Regions from separate parts of the Geobacillus sp. B4113_201601 genome, predicted to be linked through region 1. Evidence: riboswitches for the same ligand, from Rfam matches in the RefSeq annotation. Region 1 holds a riboswitch; the other holds the start of a gene.

The links. Region 1 has a riboswitch for S-adenosylmethionine ahead of mtnW (2,3-diketo-5-methylthiopentyl-1-phosphate enolase). Riboswitches for the same ligand answer to the same signal wherever they lie in the genome.
Positions count from the first base shown of each region.
Region 2: it holds a riboswitch for S-adenosylmethionine, as region 1 does, so the genes downstream of both, B4113_RS04850 (bifunctional homocysteine S-methyltransferase/methylenetetrahydrofolate reductase) here and mtnW (2,3-diketo-5-methylthiopentyl-1-phosphate enolase) in region 1, are expected to answer to the same signal.

Region 1 is NZ_LQYX01000078.1:10,756-15,552, forward strand. It holds gene B4113_RS10605 (acireductone dioxygenase) at 1-276, opposite strand, end outside; gene B4113_RS10610 (methylthioribulose 1-phosphate dehydratase) at 308-940, opposite strand; gene mtnX (2-hydroxy-3-keto-5-methylthiopentenyl-1-phosphate phosphatase) at 937-1,599, opposite strand; gene mtnW (2,3-diketo-5-methylthiopentyl-1-phosphate enolase) at 1,596-2,837, opposite strand; SAM riboswitch class I at 2,905-3,012, opposite strand; gene B4113_RS10625 (pyridoxal phosphate-dependent aminotransferase) at 3,110-4,285, opposite strand; gene B4113_RS10630 (carbon-nitrogen family hydrolase) at 4,385-4,797, shown strand, end outside.
Region 2 is NZ_LQYX01000035.1:58,641-63,437, forward strand. It holds gene B4113_RS04835 (stage II sporulation protein M) at 1-240, opposite strand, end outside; gene B4113_RS04840 (hypothetical protein) at 254-1,873, opposite strand; gene B4113_RS04845 (uberolysin/carnocyclin family circular bacteriocin) at 1,938-2,150, opposite strand; gene B4113_RS20055 (hypothetical protein) at 2,188-2,364, opposite strand; SAM riboswitch class I at 3,215-3,317, shown strand; gene B4113_RS04850 (bifunctional homocysteine S-methyltransferase/methylenetetrahydrofolate reductase) at 3,389-4,797, shown strand, end outside.

The DNA.
Region 1 (4,797 bases):
CAGCAGCTCATCCAAGTTCGGCGTCGCGTCGGACAAAGCGACAATGTCCCATGTTTTGTAGCCGCGGCGCGCCGCCAAGTCTTCGATCTCGTCTTTAAATGCCGCTAAAATTTCCGCTTTCTCTTCATCGCTTAACACATACTTGTCGTGCAAATGTTCCGGCAGCTTTGTAATATCCCAATGCTCGTACAAGACACCTTGGCTGTTTAAAAACGCGCGGACGTTGTCCTCTCCCTCAATCACTTGACCAGTTTTTTTCACTTTAATGACTGCCATCGTTTTCATCCTCCTTGGAAATGAATATAGATCAACCAACTGGCAAGCCAGCCCGTTGCAAAAGCAGCCGCTTTACTTGCCAGCGGAATAAAAACTCCCATGCTTCCAAATGTTTTTTCACTTCAAAGGCGTCGCGGCCCCAGACGGTGATGCCGTGGTTATGGATCAATACCGCGCCCGTATCGCCGTCGACATGTTTCGCGAATTTCGCGGCCAACGTCGGGATGTCGGCGTCATTGTCAATGATCGGAATGCGCACCGCGGCGTTTTCCTCCCAAATGCCGAACGCTTTGATGATTTCTTGGCCGGAAAAAACCGCCTCCCCGTTTTGGGCGTACACGTCGGAAATGAGGTTGTTGTCGACCGTATGGACGTGCAAGACGCAGCCGGCCTTCGTCCGCCGATAAATCTCAACATGCAGCAGCGTCTCCGCCGACGGCTTCAAATGCGTGTCTTCCGCCGGGTTTCCATCACCATCAACGAGCAGAAAATCTTCGTCTGTCTGCTTCCGTTTGTCTTTGCCGCTGGCCGTGACAAGAAAGGTGAGCGGATCGTTTGTCACTTTGATCGACAAATTGCCGCTTGTCGCGAAAAACCAGTCGCGGGCGGCAAGCTCGGCCTTCACCTCGGCGAGCTCGTTCCATTTTTGCACGACGAGGCTCATACGATCACCTCCACCTGCTGCAAATGATCCATCACATCAAAAAACGTCGCAAACGGCGCATGGGGTAAGCCAAGCTCTTGGCATTTTTGGAGCAAAAAATCGCGTGCCAACACGTAATCCGCTTGCTTCGCCACCGCTACGTCCGTAATCGAATCGCCGATGACGACATGATACCCGTCCGGGCGGGAAAGCTTGCGAAGGAGCGACGGCTTGCAGCAGCCGCAGCCGTTTTGGCACTCGCCGTCGCACGCGTAAGGCCACGTGATGCGGATCGTCGCGCCGCTGAAATCGGAGCCGTTGCAAAAAATGCACTCTCGTTCGATGATCCCGTCAAGCAGCGGGTAGACAAAAAAGTCGATCCCACCGCTCACCACATAGAGCGGAATGCCCTGCTCTTTCGTCCAAGCGGCGAATTCGCGAAACCCTTCGCGCAAACGGGCGGTGCCCCGCAGAAAATCGACGATTTCGCCCTTTAGCGAAGACGGAAGGAGGGAAAACATCTTCCCGACCCCTTCCTGAACGGAGATGCGCTCAGCGAGAATGTCGTCTTTGAGCGCCTCCCACTCCGGCGGGGCGAACTGTTTCATAATGGCGATAATGTTGTCGTTTTCCGTAATCGTGCCGTCAAAATCGCAAAAGAGAACAAGCTGCCTCGTCATGCTTCCACCTCAACAGCGCCCCAACGGTCGATCGCTTTTTGTAGGGCCTCGTTTTCAACAGCTGCTTCGCGGAGCGGCCGACCGGCCAACACCGCATCGATCGCCGCGCGAAACGCCTGGCCGCCGCCGATCGCCCCGTCCGGATGGCCGTGAATGCCGCCGCCGGCGTTGACGATGCTGTCAAGGCCGAAATCGCGGACAAGAAGCGGCACGAGCCCCGGATGAATGCCCGCCGACGGCACCGGAAACGCCCGCGCAAACGGCTCTTGGTCATCGGTGAGCGCCCGGGCGATGCCAAGCGCCTGCTCGCGCTCGAGAGCGACGCTGCCGTACGGCGACGGGAACAGGACGAAATCAGCCCCGGCGAGCCGCAACAGCTTGCCGAGCAACAGCGACGGGGCGACCCCGTAAAACTCAGACGGCGTGATCGCGCCGCTAAACGCCGGATGCGCCATAATCGGCACGGTGATGTTTTCATCCTCGCGCAGCCCTTGCAACACATCAAGCCCGTAGGCGAACACGTTAAACAACAGCACGTCGGCGCCAAGCTCGGCGGCCCGTTTCGCTTTTTCTTTCAGCTCAAACGTTTTACCGGTCAAGTTAACGGCGTACAGCGTCCGTTTGCCCGTTTGTTCGTACACTTCCCGAAGCGCGGCCTTTCCTTCCGTAATCCGCTTCTCAAACGGAAGAAGCTCGCTATCAAACAAAATTTCGTCATCTTTGACTAGGTCGACGCCGCCAAGCGCCTGTTTTTTCAATTCGGACGTCAAATACGCCAAATCGCGGCCGATGATGCCTTTAAAAATGCTCATTAACAGCGGGCGGTTATATACCCCGACTTTTTCGCGAATGCCGCTGATGCCAAAGCGCGGCCCCGGAAATTGCCGCTTCCACTCGTCCGGAAACTCGAGATCAAGCAGCCGCACTTCCCCATCAAGCGACAATTTGCCAAACGTCGTCACCAAAAGCGCCGGCAAATCAGCGCTGAAGTTGACCGTCGGATAGGCGATTTTGACGATCGCCCGCTTCAGCCGCTTGCCGAAATACGCGTTTACACGCTCGCTTTCGCCAAGCTCCTCAACGGCGACCACTTCCCCTTTATGTTTGCGAAGCTGCTCCTGCTCCAACGCCGGCAAGTCGGTCCACGTGCCGACCGTCAAGCCGAGCGCGATCCCTTCCGCCTTTTTGCGGATGTCTTTCTCGTCATGAAGCAAATACGTTGCCATCACTGCACTCATCATTCATCCCTCTTTCCAAAGAAAAAAGCCTCTTCATAAGAAGAGGCGTCATTCGTTTATGGCGCTCTTCTTATCTCTCAGCGTTTCCGCTGCAAGAATTAGCACCGTGCTTGAATGTACCAAGCCGGTTGCCGGGCTTCATTGGGCTCGTCCCTCCGCCTGCTCTTGATAAGAATGCTTGCGTAACTATACACTTGTCAAACGATTTTGGCAAGTATGGCAAATTTACTTTGAATTATGACAGCCTTTGCCGCCGTTGTCAATCATTTTTTTCAAAACAGCCCGAGCCGTCCGATCCGCTCCGCCGCTTCACAGAGCCGCGCCTCATCGGTCAATAGGCCGACGCGCACATACCCTTCGCCGTGCTCGCCAAAGCCGATGCCCGGAGCGACAGCGACATGCGCCTGCTCAAGGAGCACATCGGCAAACTCGGCGGACGACCACCCTTTCGGTACGGGGAGCCAAGCGAAAAACGAACCGGACGGCGCCGGTGCTTCCCAGCCGATCTCGCGCAAAGCAGAAATGAACGTATGGCGGCGCGCTTCATACAGCGCGACAAGCTCGTTGACGCAATCTTGCGGGCCGAGAAGCGCTGCAGCCGCCGCTTCCTGGACGGCGCCGAACAGGCTGACGTACAAATGATCTTGCAGCAGCTCAAGCGCCCGAATGATCCGCTCGTTGCCGACGGCAAACGCGACGCGCCAGCCGGCCATATTGTACGTTTTCGAAAACGTGTAAATCTCGACGCCGACGTCTTTCGCCCCGTCAACTTCGAGGAAGCTGACCGGCTTTTTGCCGTCAAAACCGATCGCCCCGTAAGCAAAATCGTGCACGACGGCGATACCGTGCTTGGCGGCGAACGCCACCGTCTCGGCGAAAAACTCGTTCGTCGCCGTCGCACCGGTCGGGTTGTTCGGATAGTTTAAAAACATCAGTTTCGCCTGATCGGCGACCGCCGCCGGAATGGCGCTGTAATCGGGCAAAAATTGCTGCTCGACAACAAGCGGCATCATTTCCATCCGCGCGCGGGCGAGCGCGATTCCCGACCAGTAATCCGGATAGCCCGGGTCCGGGACGAGCACCACATCGCCCGGGTTGACGAGGCAAAGCGGCAGCTCGACAAGCCCGGCCTTGCCGCCAAACAAAATGGCGACTTCGCGGGTCGGGTCGACCTCAACTCCGTACTCGCGTGCATAAAAGGCGGCAACGGCTTCTTTCAAAAACGAGTAGCCTTGAAACGGCGAGTATTTATGGTATTTCGGATTGACCGCCGCCCGTTGCATCGCCTCAACGATATGCTTCGGCGTCGGCTGGTCCGGATTGCCTTGCCCTAAATTAATGACATCATGCCCGGCCTTGATTTTCTCTCCCACTTTGGCGACAAGTGAAGCAAAAAACTGCTTCGGCAGCTGTTCAAGCAGTTCGGAAAAAGGAAATTCGATCGTCATCGCCCACACCTTCTTGAAAAATTCTTGAAATTCTAGTGCAACATCATATATCGTAAAAAGCAAAATGTAAAGCAAATTTTTTCATTGGGGTGAAAAACAATGACCATCCGCATCGCTTGCCTCCAGCTCGATATCGCGTTTGGCGATCCGCAAACGAACGAACAGCAAGCCGAAACAGCCGTGCAATCCGCCGCCAACGAAGGAGCCGATATCGTCGTGCTTCCGGAACTATGGACGACCGGCTATGACTTGACGCGCTTGGACGAAATTGCTGATGACGATGCCGGGCGGGCGAAAGCGTTCGCCTCCCGCCTGGCGCAAACATACGGCGTCCATTTCGTCGCCGGCTCAGTCGCCAAAAAAACCGCTGCCGGTGTGACGAACACGATGATCGTCGCCGACCGAAGCGGCCAAATCGTCAGTGAATATAGCAAACTTCATCTGTTCCAGCTGATGGATGAGCATTTGTATTTGCAGCCGGGAAACGCGCCAGGCTTATTTTCGCTTGACGG
Region 2 (4,797 bases), on a different contig from region 1:
CATCGCAGCATGATAACCAAGATAAAGAGTATTAGCCATTCCTAACGTCAGCCATCCGCCGACCATCAAAATGACCCCAACCATCAAGTTGTGCCCGAAAGTAGCCCAAAACGCCATCGAAGTCGGATGAATGACAAGTTTTTGCGAAAAAATCCCTGCCCCCAATGCAAAGCAGACAACATACACCCCTAGTGACAATAGAAAATACGGGAAATGAGTGTGAATGGCTCGCTTGATCATCATCAATGCCCCCTCACATGCGCCGCGCATATCGAGAACTGTGCCACAATACAAGGTAAAGCATCACGACAAACAAACCGCTGTACCACGCCCAACTCCAACCTTTCAAGAGCATAAAAAAGGCCGAAACGAGCGATGAAAAGATGGTGATGTAAATTAACAAGCGATGAAACGAATGATTTCCGGCTGCAATCAACATATACCCTGCATAATCACGCGGAGATGTCAATGCCGCTTGTTCACCGCTGGCTAAAACAAGGCAGAACACTTCATAATCGGTGCGCAAAATCCGTTTCACAACAAACGGATAGGCTGGCAGCATCAGTATCGCTCCGATTACCGCCCACACCCCTCGATGCACTCCCGATAATCCGATATATTCGATAAACAGCCATCCGCATGCGATTAGGCATGGGTAACTCCCTAATCGCTCAAGCAGCGTCCATTTCGCTTCAATTAACGATCCAAGGGGAGGCGGAGAAAGAAGCCGAAAAACAAGGAGACGCTCCATTTCGCTTTCAAACTGAAAAATGTCTGGAAAGGCATCGGTCATGGCTCGCAACGTCCCTGTCATGACCAAGTATACTTCGAACAGAAACAAAAACAAAAGGATCGCTCCGTTGTGAACGGCCGCCAACAGCGGCAAATTCGCTCCAGCAACCAAGAACAATTCCCCTGGCAGAAACAGCGTCCAAGGCGGCTTGGCCAACTCCTTTGCTTTGCGCATGAACAGACAAAGATCCTTATATAAAATCGCATTGTTCGTGCCGCGAACCGCTAATACCTCAATGGCACGCAGCTGCCATGAATACAGCTTATCCATCGCCTTGCTGGAATGAGAGGCACGAAGAAAAGGAAAACAAAGCAGAGCCAACAGTACAAACCCAGCTCCAACAAGTGATAAAGCAGTGCTTGAAAAGGACCATCCTTCCCCTAAGTGGGCCATGCGTTGATAAAATTGCTGTTGCCAGTGAGCAACGTAATCATCCATATGCGCAAGATAAGAAAGCGACAACCCATACATCCGAACCGCTTGGCGGGACAATTGCAACAGCGGCATTATCGCCGCAAGCACAGCATACCCGAGCGCCAATGAGGCCATGCGAAAGAACAAAGCTGAACATACACGCGCCGCTCTAGTTGTTGAACCGCGCATCATATGCGATATGACATACAGAAGCAGCATCATCGCTTGCCCAAGCCATACCCACACCGCTCCTACCACCCCAAACTTGGCGATCAAGCCGACAGAGGGAGGGAGAAACAACGGCGATAGACGCAGCAAAGACACCGCATAGTGAAGGCCTAGCAACCGCCTCCATACGTGATCATCCCGCACACTAGACAACCGCAAATAGTCAAAATGGTAGCGGCGCTCCAACGCCTCTTTTGACTCCAGCGAAACCCCGATTAGAGGACCGACCGATAAAAAGAAAAGAATCAACATCGTCACAACAGGACGAAACATCATTGTCGATCGAAAACAGATCACTGCAACGAGCGCCGACGAAATGAGCCATTTCGTCGCTTCCAACAACAACAGTGTCGTCCGCGGGGAAAACGGTGATTTTCGCTGTAAAGGGGCGATACTGCTTCGCTGTTTTTGGAGATACCATAGCCATACGAGTCTCACGGCTCTTCCCCCTTTCATCTCATAGGAACGGCAGGGGGCCTTTCTCCCCCTGCCGGTTTCCATGTTACCATGCAATAGCCGCTTTTTGTTCCCGCTCAGCCACTATTTTTTTCACCGTTGCTACAAACGCTGACCAGCCAATTTCCAAAATGGCATCGACTCCGCCTGACAAAATCGCAGTAATTCCAAGAATCATCGAAACGAGCGTGGAGCCGGTCAGCACGATCGAAACAACAGTTGTAGCAACTGCTTGCGACACGCCGAGCGTTCTGGCAATAAGCGTGAACTACTCGTATTTCAAATCCGATCGGACTTTATTTTATTTTCCGCAATAAACGCGAATAAACGATCCCATAAACAAGAACGGCCGCAATCAATGCGATTTTTCCCCACATTGGCATCTTAGCCGCTTTTAAACCAAAGGCAAGGACAATAAACAACACAAACGGCAGGCTAATGAGAATAAAATACGGCCACGACCATCGTTTCATCTATTTCACTCCTGTCTGTGACGCCATTTCTATTAAATTCCTTGTTAACATCATCCATTTTTTATTATACACTTTGACTCTTAAAAAAAAATTAAAAAAAAAGAGAAATGAGTTGACGTTTTTCGTCTTTTTTTAACATATTTCGACATTTTTTGTGCTATCGAAACAAAAGGCTCTTCACTAAAAGTTGTATTTCATGACATGCCTTAACTTATGCATCCACGAAAGAATAGGAACAAATCATTTTTTGCCTACACCTGTTCAGAGAAGTGCACGTTATGGTGATGAACTAAGCAAAAAAGCGATTGGTAAGAAATTGGTGTCAGCGCAAGGAGATGTTCAATAGCCAAAACACAATAGAGGTCGGTGGACTTAGTGCAACATACTACTGATTTCACCTATTTCTCAATTAGAGAGACTTAGTGGAATCCACTTTCTTTTCTGAATGAAAATGCCGGCCTGACGCGAGATTTTCATGCCTGGGTGGAGGGCAAGTCGCGCTGCTCATGGAACTTTTCTGAATGAAAATGCCTCTGATTGGTGTGTGACAACGGTTTTTCACCAGCCTCAATCGGAAAACAGCGCATGGCTTCGTTGAACATCGGCCACTGGAGAATGTCTTTCCCTGCTGAACGTTCGATTGGCAAGCAAAGAGAAAACACCGATTGCCCGCATGGCGGCAGGTGTTTGTAGCGCTATTTCCGATTTTTGCAATCATACAAGAGTTCCTTCTCCCTTGATCGGGCAAATCTTTGGCAAATTTCTTGCTTCACTGTATTGAATAATTTCAAAAAATACATTAAATTATATAGTAATCACCCAAACGGGACGATACAATTGGATACGAATTTTCTTATCAAGAGAGGGGGAGGGACTGGCCCGGTGAACCCTCAGCAACCTGGCGGGCGGCCAAGGTGCTAAATCCAGACAGGCAGCAGCCTGGAAGATAAGAAGAAGCGAACGGAAAGTCTTCTTCTTAGAAGGCTTTTTTCTTTTACTTGCCAAGAAACGGGGGAAATGGAACGTGGGATTGCTTGATGAGTTGAAACAACGCGTGCTGATCGCCGATGGGGCGATGGGGACGCTTCTCTATTCGCATGGCGTTGACCGTTGTTTTGAAGAATTGAATCTATCGAAACCGGAAGACATCGTCCATATTCACGAAGCCTATATCGCGGCAGGCGCCGACGTCATCCAGACGAATACCTACGGCGCCAACTATGTGAAACTCGCCCGCTACGGCTTGCAAGATGAGGTGCCGGCCATCAACCGGGCGGCGGTGCGGCTCGCTAGGCAAGCCGCCAACGGTCGGGCGTACGTGCTCGGGACCATTGGCGGGCTGCGCACGTTAAACAAAAGCGCCGTGCCGCTTGATGAAGTGAAGCGGACGTTCCGCGAGCAGCTGTTTGTCTTGCTGGCGGAGGGAGTGGACGGCGTGCTGCTCGAGACGTATTACGATTTAGAAGAGTTGGAGACGGTGCTCGCCATCGCCCGCAAAGAGACGGACTTGCCGGTCATCGCCCATGTGTCGCTCCATGAAGTGGGCGTCTTGCAAGACGGCACGCCGCTCGCTGACGCCCTCGCCCGCTTAGAAGCGCTTGGCGCCGATGTCGTCGGGCTCAACTGCCGGCTCGGGCCGTACTATATGCTTCAATCGCTCGAGGAAGTGCCGCTGCCAACGCGCGCCTTTTTATCGGCGTACCCGAACGCGAGCCTCCCCGACTATCGCGATGGCCGGCTCGTCTATGAGACGAATGCCGAATACTTCGAGGAAACGGCGAAAGCGTTTCGCGACCAAGGGGTGCGGCTGCTCGGCGGATGCTGCGGCACGACGCCGAACCATATTGAAGCGATGGCGCGGGCGCTGCAAGACCGGACGCCGGTAACGGAAAAAACGGTCAAACGACGCGCCGTGCCGGTGTCGGTCCAATCCGACATTCCATCATCAGCGACGCCGCTTCCCGAACTTGTCCGCGCCCGCCGCTCGGTGATCGTCGAGCTCGATCCCCCGAAAAAATTGGGCATTGACAAATTTCTCGCCGGGGCGAAAGCGCTCCATGACGCCGGCATTGACGCGCTGACGCTGGCCGACAACTCGCTCGCCACGCCGCGCATCAGCAACGCCGCCGTCGCGGCCATCATCAAAGAGCGGCTCGGCGTCCGCCCGCTCGTGCATATTACGTGCCGCGACCGCAACTTGATCGGCCTGCAGTCACACTTGATGGGCCTGCATACGCTCGGCATCACCGACGTGCTCGCCATTACCGGCGACCCGTCAAAAATCGGCGACTTTCCGGGAGCGACATCGGTGTACGATTTATCGTCGTTTGATTTAATCCGCTTGATCCGCCAGTTTAATGAGGGATTGTCGTATTCGGGCAAACCGCTCGGACAAAAAACGAACTTCTCGATCGGCGCGGCGTTCAATCCGAA